3 regions of the Pseudoalteromonas sp. AOP31-A2-14 genome follow, and region 3 is predicted to be linked to each of the others. Evidence: predicted binding sites of a transcription regulator. Region 3 holds the regulator's gene; each other region holds the start of a gene.
The links. Region 3 encodes MetJ, which represses methionine synthesis genes. Its sites were predicted from a motif close to TAGACGTCTAGACGTCTA; they were not measured.
Positions count from the first base shown of each region.

Region 1: metK (methionine adenosyltransferase) is a predicted target of MetJ. The motif match lies at 3,418-3,435, and genes of this name have one in related genera.
Region 2: metA (homoserine O-succinyltransferase MetA) is a predicted target of MetJ. The motif match lies at 6,527-6,544, and genes of this name have one in related genera.

Region 1 is NZ_JBQSXI010000001.1:2,684,058-2,694,077, reverse strand. It holds gene ACT3S9_RS12430 (CYTH and CHAD domain-containing protein) at 1-1,377, shown strand, start outside; gene ACT3S9_RS12425 (START domain-containing protein) at 1,403-2,047, shown strand; gene metK (methionine adenosyltransferase) at 2,165-3,316, opposite strand; gene tkt (transketolase) at 3,616-5,607, shown strand; gene ppnP (pyrimidine/purine nucleoside phosphorylase) at 5,978-6,289, shown strand; gene hpf (ribosome hibernation-promoting factor, HPF/YfiA family) at 6,473-6,829, shown strand; gene ACT3S9_RS12400 (NRAMP family divalent metal transporter) at 7,069-8,241, shown strand; gene ACT3S9_RS12395 (RHS repeat-associated core domain-containing protein) at 8,423-10,020, shown strand, end outside.
Region 2 is NZ_JBQSXI010000001.1:795,286-805,305, forward strand. It holds gene cyoB (cytochrome o ubiquinol oxidase subunit I) at 1-1,298, shown strand, start outside; gene cyoC (cytochrome o ubiquinol oxidase subunit III) at 1,295-1,915, shown strand; gene cyoD (cytochrome o ubiquinol oxidase subunit IV) at 1,915-2,238, shown strand; gene cyoE (heme o synthase) at 2,273-3,157, shown strand; gene ACT3S9_RS03725 (histone deacetylase family protein) at 3,662-4,570, opposite strand; gene ettA (energy-dependent translational throttle protein EttA) at 4,727-6,400, opposite strand; gene metA (homoserine O-succinyltransferase MetA) at 6,610-7,557, shown strand; gene ACT3S9_RS03740 (homocysteine S-methyltransferase family protein) at 7,547-8,614, shown strand; gene metH (methionine synthase) at 8,625-10,020, shown strand, end outside.
Region 3 is NZ_JBQSXI010000001.1:3,016,498-3,026,517, forward strand. It holds gene metL (bifunctional aspartate kinase/homoserine dehydrogenase II) at 1-1,305, opposite strand, end outside; gene metB (cystathionine gamma-synthase) at 1,310-2,575, opposite strand; gene metJ (met regulon transcriptional regulator MetJ) at 2,809-3,129, shown strand; gene ACT3S9_RS13975 (malic enzyme-like NAD(P)-binding protein) at 3,192-4,433, opposite strand; gene rpmE (50S ribosomal protein L31) at 4,948-5,163, opposite strand; gene priA (primosomal protein N') at 5,407-7,581, shown strand; gene ACT3S9_RS13990 (SPOR domain-containing protein) at 7,601-8,131, shown strand; gene hslV (ATP-dependent protease subunit HslV) at 8,212-8,730, shown strand; gene hslU (HslU--HslV peptidase ATPase subunit) at 8,742-10,020, shown strand, end outside.

The sequences.
Region 1 (10,020 bases), 330 kb from region 3:
GAACTTCGCGCGCTGGATATTGGTTTTAGAACCCGCTGCGCTGATAGTCAATGTGAGCAAACCATTAAATTAGCAGGAGAAGTAGTCGGTGGGTTGCATCAACGCCCTGAGTTTAATCTACCCATCGCCAACGCTCGTCCAGATTTATTAGCATTCGATACCAGTATTTGGCCTCACGGCATGCAGGTAAATGCTATTGCTGAAAATCTTTATCCTATTTTTAGTACTAACTTTATACGCCGTACTTGGCTCGTTGAAACCGATAGCGGTGCTAAAATAGAGGTGGTACTTGATAAAGGAGAAGTAGCAGCATCGGGTGCAATGGAGCCAATTTGTGAGCTTGAAATAGAACTCATGCAGGGCAGCCGTAGTGAGTTATTTGCTCTTGCAGATAAGTTAGTTGGCACAGGGAAAATCCGCCTTGGGTTATACTCAAAAGCCGCGCGGGGCTACCGCCTTGCTGACAACAAGCCGCTGAAACCTTCTAAATCAATAGGCTTTGTTTCGCTAACGCAAAATGCCAGCCAAGAACAAGCGTTAATAGCTGCTATGAATTTTGGTATTCGCTTTGTACAGCAGCACGAGCAATGCTACTTTGATAAGCCGAGCTTAAAAACCCTCAAGCGTGTTACCGATGGTATTAGTTTAATTCGTCATACTTTTTGGCTTTATGATGACATTGTTAGTAAAGATAGCACTAATCAGCTACGGACTGAGCTAAAGTGGCTGTTAAGTGAGATTGCTTGGGTTGAAAATGCCATTCAACTAAAAACTTATACTTCAAAGCGCCACGCTTACTATAAAAAAATTAATAATGCTCCTGAGCTCACCCAAGTTATCACTGACTTAAAAGAGCTACAGCCAAACATTGAAGATATTAACGCTTTATTTCATAGCACTCGTTACAATCGTTTATTACTCTCACTAACGACTTGGTTAGTAGAGAAGCAGTGGCGTAAAGATTGGGGGCAGGTTGAATTGCAAGCTGCTGAAAAGCCTGTTAAAGATATTGCTAATCGATTGTTCGAGAAAGACTGGCAAGATATGCACCGCTTATTACCAGAACAACAATCGTTTTCTTATAAAGACTATTTAGGGCTTAAAGTGAGGCTTGAAAATAGTTTACTCAGCGGCAATTGTTTAGGCGCTTTGTTTGATAAAGAAGAGCGTAGTGAATTTAGAGTGCCATGGCTTGATATTTCTCATGGAATTTATGAGTTAAGTACGCTTGAGTATTTAAAGCAACTTTGCGCAGGACAAGATGATGAAGGCTTAATAAAAATTCAAAATTGGTTGGAGCAAAAGTCAGAGTTTTTAGTTAGCGCAATGGAAAAAAGCCGCCACGCCTCATTGGCAAAACCACCTTACTGGTTGTAATTGATAGTTACAAGGATGATTAAAAGTGCGCATTGTTTATTTGCTAATATTATTAATTGGTTTTAACTGCGCAGCAAAAGAGGCGCCGTGGCAGCATTGGAAGTCTCAAGATGGGGTTACGGTAAACTATAAAAAGCACGCAAACGGTATTTTTGAAGTGCAGGCTGATATGACTGTAAAAGCCGTAATGGCGAGTGATTTTATGGCCTTATTAAGTGATACCTCGAGCGCACCACAGTGGCTTGAAAATGTCACTCAGGTCGACGTTATTGCACGGCCCAGTCGTAATGAAGCCCTTGTTCATACCCAGTTCGATCCACCGTGGCCGGTAAGTAATCGCGACATGGTTAGTCACTCTTGCTACAAAGCCATAAGTGCCAAGCAAACTGAGCTTATTATTCAAGGCCGCCCTGATTATATCCCAAGGCTTGAAGGTTTTATTCGATTTGAGCAATTACGTGCAAGTTGGCTACTTACACAAATTAACGAACAGCTCAGCATTGAATATACCGCATTTGCAGATCCCGGAGGGTCATTGCCTTATTGGATAAGCAATAAAGTAGGTTTAAAAAGTGCGCTTAAAACGATGCAAGCTTTACGTGTTCAGCTCATTAATAAAGACTATACCAAGGCTGAGCAAGTGAGCGTGGTGGGTCAGTGTAGCGGGTGAGTTGGTTAAGCCGAGTTAGCTAAGTAAAGTTTTAGCATAACCTATTTTAATATCGGTCAGAAAAATACAAAAAAAGCGCCAAATGGCGCTTTTTTTGTATTTGCATAAAGGCTGGAATTAAAGGCCAGCTGCTGCACGAAGTGCGTCGGCTTTATCGGTGCGCTCCCAAGGGAATTCTTCACGACCAAAGTGACCATAAGCGGCTGTTGGTAGGTAAATTGGACGTTCAAGATCAAGCATTTGAATTAGGCCATATGGACGCAGGTCAAAGTGTTCACGAATAAGCTCGATTAAACGGCTTTCTTCTAACTTGCTGGTACCAAACGTTTCAACGCTGATTGAGGTAGGCTCTGCAACACCGATTGCGTAAGACACTTGTAGTTCACACTTATCAGCAAGGCCAGCAGCTACTACGTTTTTAGCAACGTAACGTGCAGCATATGCCGCTGAGCGGTCAACTTTTGATGGATCTTTACCAGAGAAAGCACCGCCACCGTGACGCGCCATGCCGCCGTAGGTATCAACAATGATTTTACGACCCGTTAAACCACAGTCACCCATAGGGCCGCCGATAACAAAACGACCTGTTGGGTTAATAAAGAACTTAGTTTCGCTGGTGATAAGCTCAGCTGGAAGTACTGGCTTGATGATAGTTTCCATCACTGCTTCTACTAAATCATTTTGTGAAATGTCTTCACTATGTTGAGTAGAAAGCACTACCGCATCAATACTTACTGGTTTGCCATTTTCGTATGCAAAAGTAACTTGTGATTTTGCATCTGGGCGTAACCAGTTGAGCTCTCCACTTTTACGTACTTGCGCTTGGCGCTGGACTAAGCGGTGTGAATAAGTCACTGGTGCAGGCATTAGCACTTCAGTTTCGTTACATGCGTAACCAAACATTAAGCCTTGGTCACCAGCGCCTTGCTCTTCGGGGCTTGTACGGTCAACACCTTGGTTGATGTCAGGAGACTGCTTACCAATAGTATTTAAAATTGCACACGAATCAGCATCAAAACCCATATCAGAATGAGTGTAACCAATTTCACGTATCGTTTTACGGGTGATTTCTTCAATATCAACCCAAGCACTCGTGGTGACTTCACCACCGACCATAACCATACCGGTTTTTACGTAAGTTTCGCACGCAACACGGGCATGAGAATCTTGCTCTAAAATGGCATCAAGTACCGCGTCAGAGATTTGATCTGCAATTTTATCCGGATGACCTTCAGAAACTGATTCAGAAGTAAATAAATGTTTTGCCATTGTATTTCTGCTCACAAATATTGCGCTTCACAAACGTCGGTAAGAGCGCTAAAAAATTAAGGGACGTATTTTATCTAAAACAAATATATTTGCATAGTATTTTTACGCCTAGACGTCTATTTAAATGCTAATTAACCTTACTAATAACTTTTTGTTCTTAAAAAATTTTCATAATGGCCAATTAAATAGGGTTTTTAATTGCACACAGCCCCCACAATAAGTAAGAATGGGTGTTCAATCCCAGTTGTTTGGGTAACATACAACAACCAGCGCAAACACAGTTAAAGGTAGGAGAATTCATGCCGTCTCGCAAAGAACTTGCAAACGCTATTCGCGTCTTATCAATGGACGCAGTTCAAAAGGCCAAATCTGGTCACCCTGGGGCCCCTATGGGCATGGCTGATATCGCAGAAGTATTATGGCGCGATTATCTAAACCACAATCCAACCAATCCAGAGTGGGTAGACAGAGATCGATTTATACTTTCAAACGGCCACGGTTCAATGCTTATCTATTCTCTACTGCATTTAAGTGGTTATGATTTACCAATTGACGAAATCAAAAACTTCCGTCAAATGCATTCTAAAACTCCGGGTCATCCAGAATATGGTTATGCGCCGGGTATTGAGACCACTACGGGGCCATTAGGTCAAGGGATCACAAACGCCGTCGGTATGGCCATTGCTGAAAAAGCACTTGCTGCACAGTTTAACCGTGAAGGCCACGATATTGTTGATCACCACACTTATACTTTTTTAGGTGATGGCTGTCTAATGGAAGGTATTTCTCACGAAGCGTGTTCACTTGCTGGCACTTTAGGGCTTGGCAAGTTAGTGGCATTTTGGGATGACAACGGTATTTCTATTGATGGTGAAGTTGAAGGTTGGTTTAACGACGACACACCAGCACGTTTTAAATCATATGGCTGGCATGTAATCAGTGGCGTCGATGGACACGATTCAGACGCTATTCGCGCAGCCATTGAAGAAGCGCGTAGCATCACCGACAAACCAACCTTAATTTGCTGTAAAACAGTGATTGGATATGGCTCACCAAATAAATCAGGTAGCCATGACAGCCATGGTGCGCCATTAGGTGAAGATGAAATTATAGCTTCTCGTGAATTTCTTGGTTGGACGGGGGAAGCATTTGATATTCCGGCTGATATTTATAATCAGTGGGACGCAAAAGAAAAAGGTCAGCAACTTGAAGCAAGTTGGGATGAAAAGTTTGCTGCCTACGCAAAAGCACACCCAGAGCTTGCTGCAGAATTTAAACGCCGTACAAGCTCAGAACTACCTGCTGATTGGAGCGAGAAATCTCAAGAATATATCGAGCAACTACAAGCAAACCCTGCAAACCCTGCGACACGTAAAGCCTCTCAAAATGCATTGAACGCATTTGGTCCATTATTACCAGAGTTTATGGGTGGCTCTGCTGATTTAGCTGGCTCAAACCTAACAATTTGGGATGGTTCAAAAGGCGTAACTGCTGATGACGCAAGCGGTAACTATATTTATTACGGTGTTCGCGAGTTTGGTATGTCGGCCATTATGAATGGTATTGCATTACATAAAGGGTTTATCCCTTATGGCGCTACATTCTTAATGTTTATGGAATATGCGCGCAACGCAGTACGTATGGCTTCATTAATGAAAGTGCCGAGTATTTTTGTTTATACGCACGATTCAATTGGTTTAGGTGAAGATGGTCCAACTCACCAACCTGTAGAGCAAATTGCTAGCATGCGCTTAACGCCTAACCTTGTTAACTGGCGTCCATGTGACCAAGTCGAGTCAGCCATTGCATGGCAACAAGCCATCGAGCGTCAAGATGGGCCAACATCTTTGATTTTCACTCGCCAAGGTCTTGAGCAACAAGAGCGTTCAGTACAGCAGTTAAGTGATGTGAAAAAAGGCGGTTATATCCTTAGTTGTGACGGCGAACCCGATCTTATTTTAATTGCGACAGGATCTGAGGTGCAGTTAGCGCAAGACTCTGCAATTGAACTACGTAAGCAAGGCAAAAAAGTACGTGTTGTATCAATGCCATCAACCGATGTATTTGATGCACAAGACGCTGCTTACAAAGAAAGTGTACTACCAGCAAGCGTTACACGCCGCGTAGCCGTAGAAGCCGGTATTGCTGACTACTGGTACAAATACGTTGGCCTAAATGGCGCAGTAGTGGGGATGACCACCTTTGGTGAGTCAGCTCCTGCTAACGAGCTGTTTGAACACTTTGGCTTCACCGTAGAAAACATCGTAAACAAAGCAAACGAATTGTTTTAATTTTTACGGCTTAAATTTAAAAGCCCGCACTGTTTTAAATGCAGTGCGGGCTTTTTTGTTGGGGAAATTATAAGAGTAAAGCTAGAGTGGCACGAGCCATACAACTTTAGCCTGATTAAGGTAAAAGGGATTTCACCACAGAGATCACAGAGGCGCTTCGCGCTTCATAGAGAAAGTCTAATGAATAATCTCTACCACTAAGTCTCCTTTGTGGTGAATAAAGCTCGCCCTTTAAACCCTAGTAGCTTTGACCTTTCACCTAGCTTCTATGTTTCAAGTGAGTATTTTTCACACCTTGTTACTTGCAAGCCTTAGGCGTATCAGGCACTGTAGACGTAATTAAATTTATAAACTATAAACAGGAGTGAGGATGTCTCAGTTTGATAATGTAAGTGTGATTAAAAAAGCCAACGTATATTTTGATGGTAAAGTATCAAGCCGTACCGTGGTTATGAGTGATGGCAGCACAAAAACATTAGGTTTTATGCAACCTGGTGAATTTGAATTTGCTACAAGCAAAAAAGAATTAATGGAATTAAATGGTGGTGAATGGCAAGTTTTATTACCAGGCGAGAGCGAATGGAAAACCATGTCTGAAGGCGAGTCATTTAATGTTGATGCTAACGTGAAATTTCAGGTGAAAGTGGCTGACTTTGCTGATTATTGCTGTTCGTACACTTAATATACAAAATTAAGTATGCTGTTGAAGAGCCCGCTACATGCGGGCTTTTGCATATTTAATGTGACTGAACTGATCTGAGTCAACTTTAGTAACAAATAAATGTCATATTTCTGCTTTTTCTCCTTGTGTTAATTCAAATAACCCCCAATACTAATTATGAGGTAACACAAAAAAGGATACCCTATGAAAATTAATCTTTCTGGTCACCATGTTGACGTTACTGACTCTATTAGAGAGCACATCAACGAAAAATTTTCAAAAATTGAAAGTCATTTTCCATCTCTTATTGCACTTGATATTATTCTTTCCAAGGAGCATCACAAGTTCCAAGCAGAAATTAGCACCATTTATGAAGGCGCGCGCTTGTCAGTAAAAGGTGAGAACGAAGTTCTTTACCCTGCGATTGCAAGTGCAGCCAAAAAACTCGATGCGGCACTAAAACATCGAAAAGGACAAGTTAAAGCAAATCTACACGAAAAACCAGTGAGTACGACCCCTGAGATTGCTCACGAAAAAGTTCAGGAAATGGACTTACGTTAATCATTTTGGTTTTTAATATGGAGCTGGTTTTTAGGTAACTAAAATCCAGCTTTTTTTATTCTAAGTTTCTCACAACATTAAACTTATTCACTTTCATTAACTCTCAATTTCCTCACTTTCAATTTAAATTAAAAGACTGTAAGTTGTTTAGTAATTATAAATAAGCAGTTAAGAAATTTATGTCAACAGCAACTACTAAGTGGCAAGGGCGCTTAAATGCGTTAGGTCCCGGTATATTAATGGCAACCGCCGCAATTGGTGGTTCTCACCTGGTTGCATCTACACAAGCGGGGGCGCTGTTTGGTTGGCAGCTACTGTGGCTGATCATTGCTGTGAATGTGCTTAAGTACCCATTCTTTCGATTTGGAATCGAATATACATTAGCGACAAAGAATAGTTTAGTCGAAGGGTATCAAAGCAAAGGTAAGTGGTTTTTTTATAGCTTTATAGTACTGAACATTGTCGCTGCTATTGTTAATACAGCGGGAGTTATATTACTTACTGCAAGCCTATTGCACTACGCTTTACCCGTAAATATCTCTATTACATTATTGTGCTGGTTAATTTTATTTGTGTGCTTGTGCATATTGTTATTAGGCCATTTCAAAGCCCTTGATAACGCGGCTAAAGTTATTATGGTTATATTAACTTTCACTACTGTCATTGCATTAGGTATTGCTTTTAACAATGGCCCGGTTAGTAGTACTGACACCGTTGGCCCATCACCCTTTGCACTTGCCATGGTTGGTTTTATGGTTGCTTTAATGGGCTGGATGCCCGCACCTATTGAAATATCAGCATTAAGCTCGCTTTGGCTTAAAGAAAAGCAAAACCAACAAACAGTAACAAGAGCGCAGGGTTTATTTGATTTTAATATCGGCTACTGGTTAACCGCAGCATTAGCATTAGTATTCTTCTCCTTGGGCGTATTAGTGCAATTCGGCCAAAGTAGTGAGATTGCGCTTGGTGGCGTGGCATTTGCCAAGCAGCTTATTGATATGTATGCGTTGACTATAGGCGAGTGGGCACGGCCATTAGTATCAGTTATCGCTTTCTTATGTATGTTTGGTACTACCCTAACTGTGCTTGATGGTTACGCTCGCACCTTAAATGAATCTCACAAACTACTCGGTTTTAAGCAATCTAAACACAGCTTAAATATTTGGCTCGTGCTACAAGCTTTTGCTGGCATGGCAGTGATTTTATTTTTTAAATCAGCCCTCGGCCCCATGCTTACCTTTGCCATGACACTTGCGTTTGTTACCACGCCTATTTTTGCATGGCTAAATTTTAGCCTAGTGCGCTCAGAGCCCAGTATTCAGCATTCTAAATTGGTGCGAACATTGAGTTGGGTTGGCTTGGTTTATTTGGTTGGTTTTGCATTGGTGTTTTTGGGATGGAAGGTAATTTAAGTTATAGGTATTTAAAATTAATGTACTCAGTATGTTTTTATTATCGGTATTTTTGTGTATGCTAAAAAGTAACTAGTTTTAGTTAGCCCTTACAATTTGAATGGATAGGGTCTTTAATCTGGACTGAATATTTAATCGCTGTTCTTATTTAGCTAAATTACATAACTTAAATGGAATTAATATGTATAGTTCAAGTAAACGAGCACTTAAGCTAACTTTTGTGTTGGTAAGTTTTTTGTTTTCAGCACTTTTGTATGCCACTCCACCAGCTAATACGCAACAAGCTTTATTCCACTGTAAGGCGATAGATTTTGACCCCACCACTGCATCGCCAGAGTTTGAACACTGGTACCCAATAAAAGGTATTACCAATGCTGGTAGTGTATGGATCAGAGGTCAGCTAACAAGTTTTGATGCGGCGATGCAATACCATAATCTTTTATTAGACCAATCACTGCACAAAGAGATATTAAGTGGTCCAAACTATAATGATGTATTACAACGATGTACTGAATACGTTGAAAGTCATAGTTCTTTTATAGAAGAGCAAGGTACTTGTGATATTACACTAGATGGAAAAACCACTAATGGAACTGTCAATACTATTGCAGGGGAGTTTCGAGATCCACCAGACGGCAGACCTGCAACATTTCAAGAACGAATTAATGGGGCCAATGGCTATATATTCCAATATGGTTTTACATATCAAAAAATATATTGGCAAAGAGCCGCATGTACCCAGCCTGGTTATGGAACGGGGGCTCCTGTATATATTTACCCTCTGCCATTTATTATTACTTATGACGCAAATGAAGAAAAAGATTGTGATGATGGTTGCCCACAAGATAATGGCGTAGATGCTTTTTCAGGGCAGATAAATAACTCAATACCTGCATTACCACAAAAAGAATCAACGAGTTACAGTTCTGGTGTGTTCCATACTTTACAAGACTATTTTCCGCTTGATTTTACTTATTCAACCAATACAACTACCGAAACTGAAAATATAACTGATGTAAGTGGCCAATGGGTTAACCAACTTGATATACGAATGAATACAGGATTTGTATCGCCATACAAAGATGAAAATTGGCAAGCAGTAAATTTTCTTAAAGAAGTAAGTAACATACAGATTTGGCGAAAAGGAAAGCTATCATCGTCATTTGATTACTACGATTACGACATAAATAACCCACAATGGGTTAGCCGCGTTGGTAAATATCAAGAAAAGTTAACTGGCGGGCAACAACTCAATTCTGAAAATTCTGATTTTATTTTAAGTAAAGCCAACTTAGACAAAGAATACTTTAGTAAAGGGCAACTCACTAAAATAAAAAAAGCGGATGGTACGGTCGTAAAAATAAATCACTTATCCAAGGTTTCCTCTACTTTTAGTGTTTCTAAGGGGCCTGTGCCCAGCGTTCAAGGTAGTATTACTACCATATACGATGATACAGGTTACTTTTACGATGTTACTCTGGGTAGCGCATTGTTTAGGCATCGTTTTGATAATAATAAACGGCTACTGTATATAGAAAAACCTAAAAATAAAAAGGGTATCCACCCAAGAATTAATTACCATTATGATGATGAACGTAATTCAAGTTTATTAACCTCTGTAACCAATGAATTAGGCAAAACAACATTAACGTATCAATACGATGATAAAGGCCGTGTAGTCGAAACTTCAGACGGCAGTGATTATGGTGTTACGAGTGTTAACTATAAAAATGATAACCAAAGAGAAGTCACAGGCAAAACCGGTAAAGTTGAGCTGTT
Region 2 (10,020 bases), 2.2 Mb from region 3:
GGGCAAATATCTTAATTGCAGCATCTTTCCCTATTTTAACCGCCGTATTAACCATGTTAACGCTAGATCGTTATTTAGATTTTCACTTCTTTACCAAGGCAGCAGGCGGAAACGCCATGATGTATATCAACCTATTTTGGGCATGGGGTCACCCTGAAGTTTATATCTTGATTTTACCGGCGTTTGGTATTTTTTCTGAAATTATCTCTACCTTTACAGGCAAGCGTTTATTTGGTTACAAGTCAATGGTTTATGCCAGTGGAGCAATCTCTATTTTAGGTTTTGTTGTGTGGTTACACCACTTCTTTACTATGGGGTCGAGCGCTAATGTAAATGCCTTTTTTGGGGTGATGACGATGATCATCGCGGTGCCCACCGGTGTGAAACTATTTAGTTGGTTATTTACGATCTATCGTGGCCGTTTACGCTTTACAGTTCCTGTACTGTGGACGCTTGGGTTCATGGTTACTTTCACTATAGGTGGTATGACAGGGGTGTTACTTGCCATCCCAGGTGCCGACTATGTACTACACAATAGCTTATTCTTAATTGCACATTTTCATAACACTATTATTGGTGGTGCTGTATTTGGCTACTTAGCTGGTTTCGCTTTTTGGTTCCCTAAAGTGATGGGCTTTAAGCTTCATGAAGGGTGGGGTCGAGCGTCATTTTGGTGTTGGATAGTCGGTTTCTTCGTTGCATTTATGCCTTTATATGTACTTGGCTTCTTAGGTATGACACGTCGTTTAAATCACACTAATAACCCCGCTTATGATATGTGGTTGCACATCGCATTTGTAGGCGCGGTGATTATTATGTTCGGTATTATCTTTCAAGTAGTGCAATTGGTTGTCAGCTTTAGAAACCGTGAAGCGCTTGATGATCCTACGGGCGATCCTTGGAACGGCCATACGCTTGAATGGTCAACTGCGTCACCACCACAGTATTACAACTTTGCTACGGTTCCACACGTTAGTGATATTGATGCATGGACCGACATGAAAGAAAAAGGCGAAGCGTATAAAACGCAAAAAAGCTATTCCCCTATTCATATGCCAAAAAATACCTCTGCTGGGGTGTTAATGAGTATCAGCTTTACCACGTTCTGTTTTGCCATGATTTGGCATATTTGGTGGTTAGCGATTGTAGGTGTTGTTGCGGGTTTTGCTGTGTTTATCAAACGTTGTTACAACCCAGATGTTGATTACTACGTGCAACCAGATGAAATTTTAAAAATTGAAAGCGCGCATAACAAAAGCGCTGCTAAAGTAAATGACGCTAAGGAGGTCAGTGCATGAGTGCATTACCTGCAAATGTAGACACCCATGAGCATGATATCCATGCTCATGAACATCATGACACGGGTGGCGATACTGTTTTTGGTTTTTGGCTTTATCTAATGACCGATTGCTTGTTGTTTGCCTCATTTTTTGCAACCTATGCGGTGCTTTTTATGAACACCAATGGTGGCGTATCAGGGCGAGATATTTTTGAACTTGATTTTGTTGCGGTAGAAACCGCAGCACTTTTACTGAGTAGTATAACTTTTGGCTTTGCTATGATCAGCGCACATGCTCAGAAAAAAGCCCTCACGCTTATCTGGCTTGGCGTTACTTTTGCTTTTGGTGCCGCTTTTATAGGTATGGAAATCTATGAGTTTCATCATTTAATTGTGCATGGTAATGGGCCACAGCAAAGTGCATTTTTAACGTCGTTCTTTTCATTAGTCGGCTTACATGGACTACATGTAACCGCTGGCTTGATTTGGATGACAACAATGATGATAGAAGTGGTACGCCGTGGTCTTAAACCAGCAACTATAACTCGTTTAAGCTGCTTAAGCTTATTTTGGCACTTTTTAGACGTGGTATGGATTTGTGTATTTACCGTTGTTTATTTAATGGGGGCAATGTAATGAGTCAAACCGAATCACATGCCTCACATGGCACTGTAAAAGATTATTTAATTGGTTTTGTTTTATCAATTGTACTGACCGCGATCCCTTTTTGGGCTGTTATGAGCGGGACGTTAGAAAAGCAAACGACCTTTTATGGCATTATCGTTATGGCTGTTGTGCAAATTTGGGTACATTTAAAATACTTTTTACACCTAAACTTTAAAACTGAAGAGGGTAAAGCAAGCTCATTATCCTTTATTTTCAGTGCAATAATAATTGTTATGGTTGTTGGATTGTCGGTGTGGATCCTCTATGCATCTAACGCCATGATGATGTATTAATGTTCGAAATAAGCAAATAGTAGGAGTTTAGCTGATGTTTCGTCGTTATTTAAAAGTGACTAAGCCTGGCATTATTATGGGCAACTTGATCTCCGTAGCGGGTGGGTTCTTACTCGCGTCACAAGGAGATATAGATGGCTGGCTAATGTTGGCTACTTTATTAGGGTTATCTTTGGTTGTTGCCTCAGGGTGTGCAATTAATAATGTGATAGACCGTGATATTGATAGTCGCATGGCACGTACCAAAACCCGAGTGACAGTAACGGGCGAGATGTCAGCGAAAGCAGCGTTAGTACATGGAGTTGTACTTGGTGTGGTTGGTTTTAGTTTATTAGCCATTTATACCAACTGGGTCGCTGTATTTTTTGCCGTGTTTGGTTATGTTATTTATGTCGGGGTTTATAGTTTATATATGAAGCGTCGCTCTGTGTATGGCACTTTTATAGGTAGCTTATCCGGTGCGGTCCCCCCTGTTGTCGGCTATTGCGCAGTGAGTGCTCAATTCGATGCTGGTGCATTGATATTGCTCGTTATGTTTAGTTTATGGCAAATGCCGCACTCTTATGCGATTGCTATATTTCGTTATCAAGATTACAAGTCGGCATGTATTCCCGTGCTGCCAGTGGCGCAAGGTATTGATAAAGCAAAAAACCATATCGTCATGTATATAGCAATTTACGCTTTAGTGGTGATGTTACTCACGATTGGTGGTTATACCGGTATGGCATTTTTAGCTGTTGCGTGTACCACCAGTTTTTGGTGGCTATTGATGGCCCTTAGAGGTTACCGACGTAATATTGATATTAGCGGTTGGGCACGCCAAGTGTTTGCGTTTTCAATTATTAATATCACTGCGCTGAGCATTGCAATGGCCGTTGATTACCAACATTTTACGCCACAATTATCATTATTTAGTTAGTTGTGAGTTAGTTCCGAGTTTATTCCAAAGTTAACAAAGGCTCTGATTTATGACGAGCCTTTTTTCTTGTCTAAAATATAAGATAATCTTACTGCAAACCTTAGGAGCCGTAATACAGCGCCTTGAGGAACCACAATTAATAAGTTTATAAGTCAGTTCAGTTCATTTTGCTTTGGTATATGTGTAGAAGTGCGAAACTTTTGTATGCACATGCTGGTTAAATTAGCAAAAATGAGGCGGCTTATAGCTTGGTAAATTAATCGCAAAAATACGAAATCCTTGATTAATTAACACCATTACATGTTCTGCTTTATAAGCGGGGTTGATTGGTGGCAGGCCTTCTTTTACATCCCTTTTTTAGCCGAGATAATACTATTCATATGCATAGGTAGTTACATAAGCCGTTATCGCAAAATAATATCAATAACTATGTGGGTTTAAATTGTAGTAAATAAGCGCAGTAATCGCTTTTTCAATCGCATATTCTGTAAGTTATACACTTATTTAAAAACGCGCAGCTTGCTCAACAACAATGCCATGGCGCTGTGCTAAACGTAAATGGTCTCTGTCGTAACCACCACCAATAACGCTTGCCACTGGTATATTGTGTTCAATACAACGTTTTAATACTAGGTGATCGCGTTTTTCAATACCTTGCCAGCTAATATCAAGCTTACCTAAGCCATCTTGTTGCCATACATCAACACCGGCATCGTACAGGACTAAATCGGGGTTAAGTTCATTGAGTAAAAACTGTAGTGTGTCATCAACAATTCCCAAATATTCATCATCTTGCATATTATTGGCGAGGCCAATATCTAAATCGCTTGAGGACTTTCTAAACGGGAAATTTTTTTCACAGTGAATAGAGCAAGTATACGCATAAGGTTGGTGGGTAAGCATGGCGGCAGTGCCATCACCTTGATGTACGTCTAAGTCAAATATAAGTACGTTAGTTACTTCGCCACTTTGTATAAGTGTTTGAGTGGTAAAGGCAAGATCGTTGACCATACAAAAACCTGAGCCAAAGTCGAAGTGAGCATGATGAGTGCCGCCTGCTAAATGACACGCTAAACCATGTTTAAGTGCAAGGCGTGCAGTTTCTAGCGTACCTAAAGGGGCTGTAAATGTGCGCGCTATTAATGCCTCAGACCAAGGTAATCCTATGCGTCGAAGGGCTTTTTCGTCTAATTGATTGCGCCAAAGATCATCTAAATAGCTCGCACAATGCACGAGTTCTAGCTTATCAGGGTTACCAATCTCAGGCTGTACTAGATTATTATTTATAAGCCCTAACTCTTTAACATGCTGATATAAATTAGCAAACTTGCTCATAACAAAACGGTGTTTGGGATCAAAGTTAAATGAGTAGTTTGGATGATAAACTAAAGGTAAATGTGGGTTTAACGTCATAACCGCGCGCTTTTAATTATTTACGCTATGGTAATCAAGTTTATTTTGATAGTCCATGCTTGTGCTTAAAGGCTTGTTTATAAAAAAGCCCTATCGTTTGATAGGGCTAATATTACTCATAACGAGATTTCAGAGCGATAAATTAATGACTATACATTAGCCAATTTTTTTATACTTAATACGCTTAGGTTGAGTTGCCTCTGCACCTAAGGTCTTTTTAAGCCACTCTTCATATTCTGTGTAGTTACCATCGAAAAAGTTGATTTGACCTTCATCGCGGTAATCTAAAATATGCGTAGCAATACGGTCTAAGAACCAACGGTCATGCGAGATACACATCACGTTGCCCGGAAACTCTAAGATTGCATTTTCAAGAGCACGTAATGTTTCAACGTCCAAGTCATTAGTTGGCTCATCCAGCAGGATTACGTTGCCACCAGCTTTCAATAGTTTTGCTAAATGCAAACGATTACGCTCACCACCTGATAGGTCTTTAACAAACTTTTGCTGATCGTTACCTTTAAAATTAAAGCGACCAACATAAGCACGACTTGGAAACTCAAAATTACCAATTTTTAATATGTCTTGGCCGTCTGAAATTTCTTGGAAAACGGTGTTGCTGTCGTCCATGTTACCGCGGAACTGATCAACCGTTGCAAGCTCCACTGTTTCACCAATAGTGATTTCGCCGCTATCTGGCTTTTCTTCACCACTTAACATTTTAAATAGGGTTGATTTACCCGCGCCATTGGCACCGATAATGCCCACAATTGCGCCTTTTGGCATAGTAAAGTTTAAGTCGTCAATCAGTACACGGTCACCAAAGCTTTTCTTCAAGTTTTTAACTTCAATAACTTGGTCGCCTAAGCGCGGTCCTGGTGGAATAAATAGCTCATTGGTTTCGTTACGCTTTTGGTAATCTGAGTGCTGTAGCTCACTAAACTGCGCCATACGAGCTTTAGACTTTGCTTGACGACCTTTAGGGTTTGAACGCACCCATTCAAGTTCTTGCGCGATTGATTTTTGACGGGCTTTTTCAGATTTTTGCTCTTGCTGTAAGCGTGCATCTTTTTGCTCAAGCCATGAAGAGTAGTTACCTTCCCACGGAATACCTTCACCACGGTCAAGCTCTAGAATCCAACCGGCTACGTTATCAAGGAAATAACGGTCATGGGTTACTGCCACAACAGTGCCTTCGTAATCATGTAAGAAACGTTCAAGCCAAGCTACTGATTCTGCATCCAAGTGGTTAGTTGGCTCATCAAGAATAAGCATGTCAGGCTTTTCAAGTAATAAACGACAAATAGCGATACGACGACGCTCACCACCCGATAACACTTCAACTTTAGCATCCCAAGGTGGCAGACGTAGCGCATCAGCCGCGCGCTCTAATACGTTATCAATATTGTGACCGTCGTGGGCTTGAATGATAGCTTCAAGTTCGCCTTGCTCTTTTGCTAGTGCATCAAAGTCGGCGTCTTCCATAGCGTATTCGTTGTAAACTTCATCAAGACGGTTTAGTGCATTTTTAACTTCACTTACCGCTTCTTCAACGGTTTCGCGCACGGTTTTACTTTCATCAAGTACCGGTTCTTGCGGTAGGTAGCCAATTTTAATGCCCGGTTGAGGGTGAGCTTCACCTTCAAACTCTTGATCAACCCCTGCCATAATGCGCAGTAAGCTTGATTTACCCGAACCGTTTAAGCCAAGTACACCAATTTTTGCGCCAGGGAAAAAATGCAACGAGATATCTTTTAAGATAGTGCGCTTAGGCGGCACAACCTTAGATACATGACTCATCGAGAATATAAACTTATCAGGTAAAACCATGGAAAAAGCCTTCAAATAATAATAAAAATTTCAATGTGTATTGTAGTGGCTCACAGGTGAAACAGTCAACGAAACAGCAAAGCAGAACACTTTTTTGACTAAATAGGCTAATAAAATAAATTCATTTAGACATCTAAACATCTAGAGGTTGAAATTTTTAACTAACCGTTCATAATTAGCCATTGGTGAATTGTACCTTGGAGCTAAGAATGCCTATTACTGTTAAAGATGAATTGCCTGCGATTGCAAAATTACGTCATGAAAATGTGTTCGTAATGCCAAAAAGCCGTGCGAAAACGCAAGAGATTCGCCCGATGCGGTTGGCAATTTTGAATTTAATGCCTAATAAGGTAGAAACCGAGGTACAGTTTATTCGTTTGCTGGCAAACTCTCCGTTGCAAGTTAATGTTGAACTTTTACGCTTAGACACCCACCGTAGTAGAAATACCTCAGAGCAGCATTTAGACACTTTTTATCGTTACTTTTCTGAGGTTAAAGATAATAACTACGATGCACTTATCATCACTGGTGCGCCGCTTGCGCATTTAGAATACGACGAGGTTGCTTATTGGGATGAACTCACCGTATTGCTCGATTGGGCCGAAGAGCATGTTACCTCAACGTTGTTTTCGTGTTGGGCCGCTCATGCGGGTTTATATCATCACCATAAATTAAAACGTGAACTTAAAGAAAATAAACTTTGTGGCGTATTTAATCACCAATGTTATTTTAATCACGGCGCGCTTACTCGCGGTTTTGATGATTCGTTTTTAGTGCCGCACTCTCGTTTCGGTCATATTGATATTGAAAAAATAAATGCCAGCGATGACTTAGTTGTATTGGCAGGCTCACAGCAAGTGGGCGCTTACTTAGTTAAAAATAAATCGGGCAGTCAAGTGTATATAACGGGTCATCCAGAGTACGATGCTCATACGCTCAAGGATGAGTATCAGCGTGACCTAGAAAAAAGCCCTGATGCAGCGATCCCAGAAAACTATTTTCCAGATAATAATGCAGACAATGAGCCGTCGAAAACGTGGCAAAGTCATGCTTTTTTGCTTTTTTCGAACTGGTTAAATTATTATGTGTACCAAACTACACCTTATGATATTAATTTAGTTAGCCAAGCCGTAAGGACTAACAACTATGCCGAATAATAACGTTAATAAAAGTCAGCAGATTACAGAAGCATTAAAGCAGCGCATTTTAATTTTAGATGGTGCAATGGGTACCATGATCCAGCAGCATAAGTTTGAAGAAGACGACTATCGTGGTGAGCGCTTTAAAGATTGGCATGTACTAATAAAAGGTAATAACGACTTATTAAGCCTGACCCAGCCTAAAGTTATTGCGGATATCCATCGGGGTTTTTTAAATGCGGGTGCTGATATTATCGAAACCAACACCTTTAACTCGACCACCATTTCAATGGAAGATTACGACATGGCAAGTATCAGCCGTGAAGTAAACCTAGAGTCTGCTAAATTAGCACGCAGTATTTGTGACGAATACAGTGCTAAAAACCCAGCTAAACCACGCTATGTAGCGGGTGTACTTGGGCCAACCTCAAAAACATGTTCATTGTCGCCAGATGTAAACGACCCTGGTTATCGCAATATCACCTTTGATAAGCTAGTAACTGCGTACGTTGAGTCGACTTTGGCTTTAATGGAAGGCGGTGCAGATTTAATTTTAATTGAAACCATTTTCGACACCCTAAACGCTAAAGCCGCCTCGTTCGCAGTAGAAGAAGCATTTGAGCAAGCTGGACGCACATTACCCGTTATGATTTCAGGCACTATTACTGATGCTTCAGGGCGAACGCTTTCGGGGCAAACCACCGAAGCATTTTATAATTCAATTCGCCATATTAAGCCCATTTCAATTGGCCTTAATTGCGCGCTTGGCCCTGACTTATTGCGCCAATACGTGCAAGAGTTATCGCGTGTGTGTGAAACCTACACTTCAGTGCACCCGAACGCGGGTTTACCCAATGAGTTTGGGGAGTACGACTTAGAAGCGCCTGAAATGGCGAAAGAAATTATAGACTGGGGTAAGTCAGGCTTTATTAATATTGTGGGTGGTTGTTGTGGCACCACACCTGCACATATTAAAGCATTTGTTAAAGGTCTAGAAGGGGTTAAGCCCCGTGTATTACCAGAGCTTGAAGTGCGTATGCGCTTATCAGGCCTTGAAGCGTGTAACTTAAATTAGGATAGCCGACATGACACAACAAATAGCCGTATTTACCAACGTCGGTGAGCGTACCAATGTAACCGGTTCAGCCATGTTCAAACGTTTGATCATGGAAGAAGATTTTGAAACCGCGCTTAATGTTGCCCGTGAGCAAGTAGAAAACGGCGCACAGGTTATTGATATCAACATGGACGAAGCCATGCTGGACTCTAAAGCCGCCATGGTGAAGTTTTTAAATCTCATTGCCTCAGAGCCTGATATTTCTAAAGTACCAATTATGGTCGACTCCTCAAAGTGGGAAGTAATTGAAGCAGGTTTAAAGTGTATTCAAGGTAAGGCGATAGTTAACTCAATCTCGCTTAAAGAAGGCGAAGAGCCGTTTATTCATCAAGCTAAAATTATTAAACGCTTTGGTGCGGCGGCAGTAGTAATGGCATTTGATACTGACGGCCAAGCCGACACCGCTGACCGTAAATTTGCAATTTGTCAGCGTAGCTACCGTATTTTGGTTGATCAGGTGGGCTTTCCACCAGAAGATATTATTTTTGATCCGAATATTTTTGCAGTCGCCACGGGCATCGAAGAACATGATAATTACGCGGTCGAGTTTATCGAAGGGACGCGTCGTATCAAACAAAATTTACCTCATTGTAAAGTGTCGGGCGGGGTGTCTAATGTATCGTTTTCGTTTAGGGGTAATAACCCAGTACGTGAGGCGATTCACTCTGTATTTTTATATCACGCCATTCAAGCGGGTATGGATATGGGCATTGTTAACGCAGGGCAACTCGCCGTTTACGACGATATCCCAGAAGAGTTACGTAAAGCCGTTGAAGATGTTGTTTTAAACGCCGACTCAGGCGCTGGGGAGCGTTTAGTCGAACTTGCGCCTAAATACTCAGGTATGGCCCAAGCGGAACGTGTTGAAGATCTAGAATGGCGCACATGGTCTGTAGAAAAACGCCTAGAGCATGCCCTCGTTAAAGGTATCACCGAATACATAGAAGAAGACACCGAGCAGTGCCGCGTCGCTGCCGCTAAACCTATTCATGTTATTGAAGGGCCATTAATGGATGGTATGAACGTAGTAGGGGATTTATTCGGTGCAGGTAAAATGTTTTTACCACAAGTAGTAAAATCAGCTCGCGTAATGAAGCGTGCCGTAGCCTATCTTGACCCTTACATTGAAGCCGAAAAAGAAGAAGGCGCCACTAATGGTAAAATAGTCATGGCCACTGTTAAAGGTGACGTACACGACATCGGTAAGAATATTGTTGGCGTAGTGCTGCAATGTAATAATTATGAAGTTATTGATTTAGGTGTAATGGTGCCGGCAGAGAAAATACTACAAACCGCCATTGACGAAAAAGCCGATGCTATTGGTTTATCTGGCCTTATAACCCCATCGCTTGATGAAATGGTGC
Region 3 (10,020 bases):
AAGACCGGCGATAATAAGCGCTAATTCTTGGCTTTTATTAATTAACTTATCATGCAAAATACTCAGTACATCACTAGTGAGCTTTTGGTCGGTAAGCGTTAATAGGTAATCTTGATCTTGATGACTAAAACGCGTCACGATGCTTTGTTCACTAAGTACTGTTACAGCTTGCTCTGCTAGGTGCTTAATATCCGCTTCTGGCGCTACAACCGCACAACCATTGAGGTTTGACTCAATAATATTAACCCGCCCAGTTAAATAGTTAACCACTTGGTGAGTAGCAAGCGCTGGAACTAATAAATAAGTGTCACCACTTTTGCTAAAGTGATGCAAACTATGTTGAATCAACTGGCTCAACTCACCTACTTCGCCCGCCTTTAACTTATCCACTCGCAATAAATCAATATTTTCTAGGGTAGTAATAAAGCGCTTTGCTTTACAAAAACCTTCTTTGACAATTTCGGTAGAGCTGGCATCGCAGTCATAACTACTGCGTACCAGTAATTTAGTACCTGTGTTTTTAAGTGGCGACAATGTTTTTGCATGCAGCACAGGATTACCTAAACGTGCTAATAAGTTAGCTTGTCCACGGCATACTTTAGAATACTTAATCGCTTTATTAACTTTGCGCGGATCAGTACTAAATACACCTTGCGTGTCAGTCCAAATTGAAACCTGTTTTGCTTGGCAATAATAGCCCAATAATGTTGCACTGTAATCACTACCATTACGACCAAGAGTTACTGCGTTACCTTGGCAATCAGCAGCGATAAAACCAGTAACCACATTAATTTGATGCTTATTGATTAACTCACTACATTGCTGTTGGTTTTTTTGATGTAATAACTGACCGTCATTCAAAGTGAATAGCTGACGAGCATCTATCGCTCCCGCTTCAATACCTAACTCAACTAGGTAAGCCGCTAATAAACGCGCTGACCACAATTCACCGTGCGCTAATAATGTTGCCTCGTGTAAATTATTGCTATGTGCCAATTCACTAATAGCAGCAAGCTCTTGATTGAGCAAGCTAAGTAATTTTTGTTTTTGTGCGCCTTTTAATAACGACTCAATCAACGAACGTTGGTGATTATCTAATAATAAAATAATATCACTTTGGGCTTGGTTATCCTCATGCTGATAACTATGCCAAAGCTTAACGAGTGTATCGGTTGTTTTACCCGCTGCAGAAACGACTATGCAGTCGCCCGATTGGCTATTAGCTAATACAATATTCGCAACCGCCTGATAACGTTCAGGAGAGCTTAAGCTAGAACCACCAAATTTATGAACAACATCTACCATATTATTACCATAGTGCCGTATGAGCAGCCGTTAATGCAAAGCTGCTATAAGTTGAGGATTGCGCTGTTTTCGCTTGCTCTTTGGTGTCTTGAGTTGCTTGCTGCAGCCCTTGACCAGGTTTAACTTTATTAAATACACGGTCTAAATCAGCCAGTAAATCTTTTACATCTTCAATACCTACTGACATACGGATAAGCGTATCGCCAACGCCCGCTTCTAAACGTGCTTTTGGTTCCATGCCTGCGTGAGTCATAGTGGCAGGATGACAAATTAAGCTCTCTACTCCCCCCAGAGACTCTGCTAAACTAAATTCTTTAAGGCTAGTTAAAAACGCTGCTGCATCATTAACATCACCTTTAATATCAAAACTCACCATACCACCAAAACCACGCTGCTGCGCTTTAGCAAGCTCATGTTGCGGATGAGATGCAAGGCCAGGATAATAAACTTGGCTAACAAACGGTGAACACTCGAGATACTCGGCAATCGTGAAAGCATTTTCTTGGTGTTGCTTTAAACGTACATTAAGCGTACGCAGGCCGCGTAGCGTTAGATAGCTATCAAATGGTGCGCCAGTAATACCTATATTGTTTGCCCACCAAGCAAGCTCATCACCTAACTCTTGAGTAGCTGCAATCACAGCACCGCCCACAACGTCAGAATGACCATTAATATATTTAGTGGTTGAATGCACTATAATATCAACTCCAAACTCAATAGGATTTTGTAAAGCTGGCGATAAAAAGGTATTGTCTGCGCCCACTAATGCGCCACACTGCTTTGCAATTGTGGTAATCGCTTTTATATCGGTTAAGCGTAAAATTGGGTTACTGGGGGTTTCAATCCAAATTAGTTTTGGTTTTATTTCAAGAATTTTTTGGTGATTTTCAGCTTTGGTTAAATCCAAAACCTCAAGCTTCAACAAGCCTCGCTTAGCAAGTGAAGTAAATAATCGGTAGCTGCCACCGTAACAGTCATGCGGTATTACCAGTGTATCGTCGCTGTTAAGCAGTTGCGTAGCTAAATGGACCGCTGACATACCGGTTGCAGTAATAATGCCTTTAGCACCGCCTTCAAGCTCGGCTAGGGTTTCAGCTAAGATGTCACGATTTGGGTTACCGCTGCGACCATAATCATAAGCACGCTTAGTGTCAAAGTCAGCAAATGAGTAGGTGGTCGATAAATAAAGCGGCGGTACAACTGCGCCATGGTGTTTATCGGCATCAATGCCACTACGCACTGTAATGGTTGCTTTGTTTTTTTGACTCATATCGTCACCTATATAATTGGATGTTTAGACGTCTAAAAGGTTAGGTGATCAAATATAAGAAGTCAAAGCATTTATAGCGTTATTAGACGAATATACAGCAGTAAAAACTTTTAACCTCCTAGATGGCTAAACAACAAGTATTTGACTATCTTGTTTAACAAGATAGAATTTCGGCATCTTTGCGTAGCAAAGGCTATGCAAACAATTAATAACCTGAGGCAACGATACATCTTATGGCTAAATGGAATGGTGAATATATTCACCCATACGCAGAACACGGGAAAAAATCAGAGCAAGTTAAAAAGATCACCGTTTCGATCCCGCTAAATGTATTAAAAGTTTTAACTGACGAGCGTACTCGCCGCCAAATTAATAACTTACGACATGCAACTAATAGCGAACTACTGTGTGAGGCATTCTTGCATGCTTTTACCGGCCAACCTTTACCAAATGATGAAGACTTACGTAAAGATAACGCTGAAAAAGTGCCTGAAGAAGTGAAGAAAATAATGCAAGAAATGGGACTAGAAGTGCCCATCTTAAGCGAAGAGTAGCTCTATAATAAGCATAAAAAAACCTCAGCGACGTAAATTACTGAGGTTTTTTAATATTAACTTTACGCCATGTAGTTGTCTGGCATATCTATTTGCGCTACACCCGAATCTATCGCTGCTTGCGCAACCGCTTTAGCGATGCGTGGCAATAAACGCGGATCCATTGGCTTAGGGATAATATAAGTTGCACCAAACTCTAAACTATCAACGCCAGAAGCCTTTATCACCTCTGCAGGTACTGGTTCTTTAGCAATACTACGAATAGCATCCACGGCGGCAATTTTCATCTCGTCATTAATCACAGTTGCGCGTACATCTAATGCGCCTCTAAAGATAAACGGGAAACATAAAACATTGTTTACTTGGTTTGGATAATCAGAACGCCCTGTTGCCATAATTAAATCATTACGCGCATTGTGAGCCACCACCGGAGAAATTTCTGGATCTGGGTTCGAACAAGCAAATACCACGGGTCTGTCTGCCATTAGTTTTAAATCTTCAGCAGATAATAAGTTAGGACCCGACACACCAACAAACACATCAGCGTCTTCAATAACATCCTGTAAGGTGCGCTTATCCGTATTGTTAGCAAATAATTGCTTATACTCGTTCAGGTCATCGCGGCGTGTGTGAATAACACCTTTACGATCAAGCATATAAATATGTTCACGCAGGGCACCACATTTAATTAATAGCTCCATACAGGCAACTGCGGCAGCGCCTGCACCTAAACATACGATAATAGCATCTTCGATATCTTTACCTTGTACTTCAAGTGCGTTGATCATACCAGCAGCAGTGACAATCGCGGTGCCGTGTTGGTCATCATGAAACACTGGAATGCTACAACGCTCAATTAAGGCTTTTTCGATTTCAAAACACTCGGGAGCTTTAATATCTTCTAAATTGATACCTCCAAAGGTATCGGCGATATTAGCCACAGTATTGATAAAGTCTTCTGTTGTGCGGTGCTTTACTTCAATATCAATTGAATCCAAACCTGCAAAACGCTTGAATAATAGTGCTTTACCTTCCATAACAGGTTTTGAAGCAAGCGGACCTAAATTACCCAATCCTAAAATAGCAGTACCGTTTGTGATCACCGCAACCGTATTACCTTTGCCAGTATATTTATAAGCATTAGCAGGATCAGCGGCAATTTCGCGTACAGGCTCTGCAACACCGGGGCTATAAGCGAGCGCTAAATCATGGACTGTTTCAGCAGGCTTGGTAAGCTCGATACTGATTTTTCCTGGAACGGGATGGGCATGGTAATGTAGTGCTTTTTCACGAAAATCTGACATAACGCGATTTTATCCTGCAAAGTTAAAGTGAGAGAGAGTTGCTTTTGTTAGAACCATACCTATATTATAATTAAATTCAAGCAATATCAGGTCTATCCTGTTATAAGCTATATTCGTTAATTTTATGCGTTTTGGCTACAATCTTCACCAAAAAAAACATAATTTAAACTAATATAAATTCATAATTTAGTTATATTAACCAATATATTTTTACTAAAAAATACACTTCAAGGCACACTTAGCAGTAATACCTTACTTACATTCATAATTAAGAAGTTAGAACCATATAGCAACAAGATAACTACATTTTGTGTTTTAATGACGACTATATTTTTATATAAACTGATTAAAATATAAAAACAAAAGTACACTTTGTCTGCACCACAATAAATATAGCCAGTATAAAGAAGATAAATAGTTATGTAGGAGAAACCACGTGGGCAAGATTAAATGGCAGGAAATTTAGGTATAAAAAAAGCACCCTAAGGTGCTTCTTTCAACTAAACAGCAATAATTATTTTTTGCTGCTAAGTGCACCGAAGCGCTTGTTGAAACGATCAACACGGCCACCAGTGTCTAAAATCTTTTGCTTACCAGTATAAAACGGGTGACAAGCTGAACAAACGTCTAAGTGAATATCTTTACAAAGAGTTGAGCTTGTTTCGAATTTATTTCCGCACGAACAAGTTGCTGAAATTACTTCGTACTTAGGGTGTATACCTTTTTTCATAGAAACCTCTAGTTAAGGCCGCATCGCTCTCCAAACCCGAAGTCTGGTACCATACGTCGATTAAAACAAATTAGTTAGGGCGCGTATTCTATTCAACAAGCCTGTCCGCCACAAGCTTTATATGTGATTTTTACTAAAAAACTTATTAAAAAGTAACCAATCACTTTAACTTAGGTTATTTGTTGGTATGTTTTTACAAGTATTTTTAGTACATTAAGAGATTAGTTTATCGGTGAGTTATTTATGAGTTTTGTTGAAGTTGCTATAAAAGTTCCGTTACACCGAACCTTTGATTATAAAATTGACGAACAACAACCACCGTTAACGCCAGGCATGCGTGTCACCGTCTCATTTGGTAATCAAAAAAAGGTCGCAGTGGTACTCGCACTTAAAAATACGACTGACGTGCCAGATAATAAAATCAAACAGATTATCGAAGTCATTGATGACCAACCTATTTTAAGTACGCAACACCTTGATTTACTCAAGTTCACGGCCCGCTACTATTGCTACCCACTAGGCGAAACGATTCATATAGCGCTTCCAGCGGCGCTGCGTCAAGGGCAATGCGCTGATAAAACCAGTATCAGTATGGTATCGCTTAGCGAAAAAGGCGAAAAGCTGCCATCACTTAAAGCTAAAACCCAATTAAACCTACTCAAGCAACTTGCCAATTCAGGCAAGTCGTCGCTCACAGAATTAAAAGCGCTGGGCTTTACTAAAAAAACCATCGACAGCTTAGTAACTAAAGGACTAATTGAGCAAAGCATTGAATACGACAATCAATGGCAGCAAGTAGCCCCAACAATCGGCACTAAACCAACCCTCAATAAAGAACAAGCGGTTGCCTGCACCAGTATTAATCAAAGTAACGGGTTTAACAGCTTTTTACTTGAAGGCGTAACCGGTAGCGGTAAAACAGAGGTGTACTTACAATGCCTTGAAAATGTATTACAACGGGGTGAGCAAGCGTTAGTATTAGTCCCTGAAATTGGCCTAACACCGCAAACTGTTAACCGTTTTCGTCGCCGTTTTCCAGACACGCCAATAATGCTTTGGCACTCAGCACTGACCGATAATGAACGTTTACAAACGTGGCGGTTTTGTGAGAAAGGTAGTTGTGCAATCGTAATTGGCACTCGCTCTAGCATCTTTTTGCCATTTTTAAAGCTCGGCATGATTGTCGTTGATGAAGAGCACGACAGCTCATTTAAACAACAAGATACCTTACGCTATCATGCTCGTGATTTAGCGGCTTATCGTGCTTATAGACATAAAATACCGCTAATATTGGGCAGTGCCACTCCAGCTCTTGAAACGCTACATAAAGCACTGAACAATAAATACCAATTGCTTAGTTTAACTGAGCGAGCACAAACCAGCACTGACAATCAGTTTCAACTTATCGACATGAAAGGCCAGCCCGATCAAGCCGGGATAGCCCATGCGAGCCTGGCCTTTATGCGCCAACATTTAGCGCGCGGTAAACAAGTAATGGTTTTTTTAAACCGCCGAGGCTTTGCCCCCACATTAATATGTCACGAGTGTGGCTGGCTAAGTGAGTGCTCACGTTGCAGCACCAGTGCTACATTTCATAAAGCCATTGGCCAAATGATTTGCCATCACTGCGGCGAACAAAACAATGTGCCTCATCAATGCCCCGATTGTGGTAGTACACAAATATTTCCTAATGGTAAAGGCACTGAGCAAATTGAAGAGTTTTTAATGACTGAATTTCCAGAAACGCCAATTAGCCGTATAGACCGCGACTCTACACGACGTAAAGGCAGCCTTGAAAAGGCGCTGGATGACATAAATCAAGGCGGCGCCCGTTTATTAGTCGGTACACAAATGCTGGCGAAAGGCCACCACTTTGCTGACGTTAGTTTAGTGCTAATTTTAGATGTGGATAGCGGCTTATATTCGTGTGACTTTCGCGCCACCGAACATTTAGCTCAACTCGTTACTCAAGTGGCAGGACGTGCTGGACGTAGTGGCGAACCCGGACAAGTATTACTACAAACCCATTTCCCTGAGCACCCATTATTACAAGATTTAGTAAATAATGGTTACCAAGACTTTGCACGCTTTGCACTACAAGAACGCAATGATGCAGAACTCCCCCCCGTCACTAATATGGCTATTGTTCGTGCTGAAGGTCACAACATTAAGCAAGTCGTCGATTTTTTAACGGATTTGGTTCCTGTTCAAGGCCTATCTGGTATACAATTGCTCGGTCCAATTCCTGCGCCGCTTGAGCGAGTAGCAGGTAAGTATCGTTTTCAATTACATATTCAAGCGCACGATCGCCCTCTTTTACATCAATATCTCGCGCAAATGGTCGACTATTTAAGTACCAATAAACTAGCGCAAAAGGTGCGATGGAGCTTAGATGTAGACCCAATCGACATGATTTAAGGTAACAAGTCCAACAGTTATGGCACAACACGATTTCATTAATAAAAAACCGGGCAACCGTAAGAGTAAAAAGCAACCGCCAAAGAAAAAGCCTTTGCCTATTTTACTGATTATTTTAGCTGTTTTGTTAGTTGGCGGATTTAGCTTTGGCCTTTGGTATGTGAAAAAGAATGCTGACCCTAAACTTGTTGAACAACAAGCTAACCCTACAAAAGCAAAGTCAGAGTCAAAAATAGCCAAGCCTCGCCCTCCTGAGTTCATTAAAGAAATCAAAGAGCAAGAAATTCAAGTTACAATTAAAAAGCTTGAGCAAAAAGGCCCGTATGTTATGCAATGTGGCTCATTTAAAACCAAATCACAAGCCGAAACTCTTAAAGCAAAAATTGCTTTTGCAGGCTTAATTGCCGAAATTAAAAAGTCTACTGGCAGCAATGGGGTATGGTATAAAGTACGATTAGGGCCATATAAAACCAAGCGCTTAGCCGAGAGCGACAAAAATAAACTTAAACGAAGCAAAGTAACTGGCTGTGGAATTTGGCTTTGGACTTGAATTTAGCCCATTAACCCATATTAACTTCTCATCAACCGCTTTTTACGAGTTGCCCCTGCAACTCGATGATGAGGAATAACATGACCACGATTGTAAGTGTACGCCGCGATGACAAAGTTGTAATTGGTGGCGATGGCCAAGTATCTCTTGGCAACACCGTAATGAAGGGCAATGCCCGCAAAGTTCGACGCCTTTATAATGGCAAAGTGATCGCCGGTTTTGCTGGCGGCACTGCTGATGCCTTTACCCTGTTCGAACGCTTTGAAAGTAAACTTGAGATGCACCAAGGCAACCTAACCAAAGCCGCCGTTGAAATGGCCAAAGATTGGCGTAGTGACCGAGCCCTTCGAAAACTCGAAGCCTTGCTTGCTGTAGCCGATGAAACAGCTTCCTTAATTATTACCGGTAATGGTGATGTAGTGCAGCCAGAAAATGACCTCATTGCTATTGGCAGTGGCGGTAACTTTGCTCAATCAGCAGCAACCGCACTACTTGAAAACACCGACTTAAGCGCAAAAGAAATTGTTGAAAAAAGCCTGACGATTGCAGGCAATATTTGCGTATTCACCAACAACGTCCAAACTATCGAAGAATTGTAATAGGAACTGCTATGTCTGCAATGACTCCAAGAGAAATCGTTCACGAACTTGACCAGCATATTATTGGCCAAGCAAATGCAAAAAAAGCAGTGGCTATCGCACTTCGAAACCGCTGGCGCCGTATGCAGTTAAATGACGATCTACGTAATGAAGTAACGCCAAAAAATATTTTAATGATTGGTCCAACCGGTGTGGGTAAAACTGAAATAGCCCGTCGTTTAGCCAAGCTTGCTAATGCGCCATTTATTAAAGTCGAAGCAACTAAGTTCACCGAAGTAGGTTATGTCGGTAAAGAAGTTGAAACCATTATTCGCGACTTAGTTGAAGTAGCGATTAAAATGACTCGCGAGCAGCAAACTGAAAAATTTAAGCACCGCGCAGAAGAAGCTGCTGAAGAACGTATTTTAGATGTGTTACTGCCGCCGGCAAAAGATTCTCACGGGGAAAGCCAGCGCGATGACAATTCATCAACTCGTCAATCATTTCGTAAAAAGCTGCGCGAAGGCCAGCTTGATGATAAAGAAATTGATATTGATTTAGCCCAAGCCCAGCCTAATGTTGAAATTATGTCGCCACCGGGCATGGAAGAAATGACCAATCAATTACAAGGCATGTTCCAAAACATGTCAAATGATAAGCGAACTAAACGTAAGTTAAAAATTAAAGAGGCCTTTAAGTTATTAACTGAAGAAGAAGCGTCTAAATTGGTTAATCCTGAAGAGCTTAAAGAACAGGCTATCTTCTCTGTTGAGCAAAACGGTATTGTGTTTATTGATGAGATAGACAAAATCTGTAAACGCGGCGAAGCCTCTGGTCCTGATGTAAGCCGTGAAGGCGTGCAGCGCGATTTACTTCCGCTTATTGAGGGTTCAACGGTAAATACTAAGCATGGCATGGTGAAAACCGATCACATGTTATTTATTGCCTCTGGTGCGTTTCAAATGTCAAAACCGTCAGACATGATCCCAGAGCTACAAGGACGCTTACCGATTCGTGTTGAACTTGAGGCACTTACAGCTAATGACTTTGAACGCATCTTAACTGAGCCTCACGCATCATTAACTGAGCAACAACGTGAGCTATTAAAAACTGAGCAAGTGAGTATTGAGTTTGCTGACGATGCAATAAAACGCATTGCTAAAGCCGCTTGGCAAGTAAACGAGAAAACCGAAAACATCGGTGCTCGTCGTTTACATACCGTGATGGAAAAACTGATGGAAGAAACTTCATACGATGCCTCGGAAAAAGCAGGTTCGAGTTTAGTAATTGATGCCGCCTACGTTGAAAAGC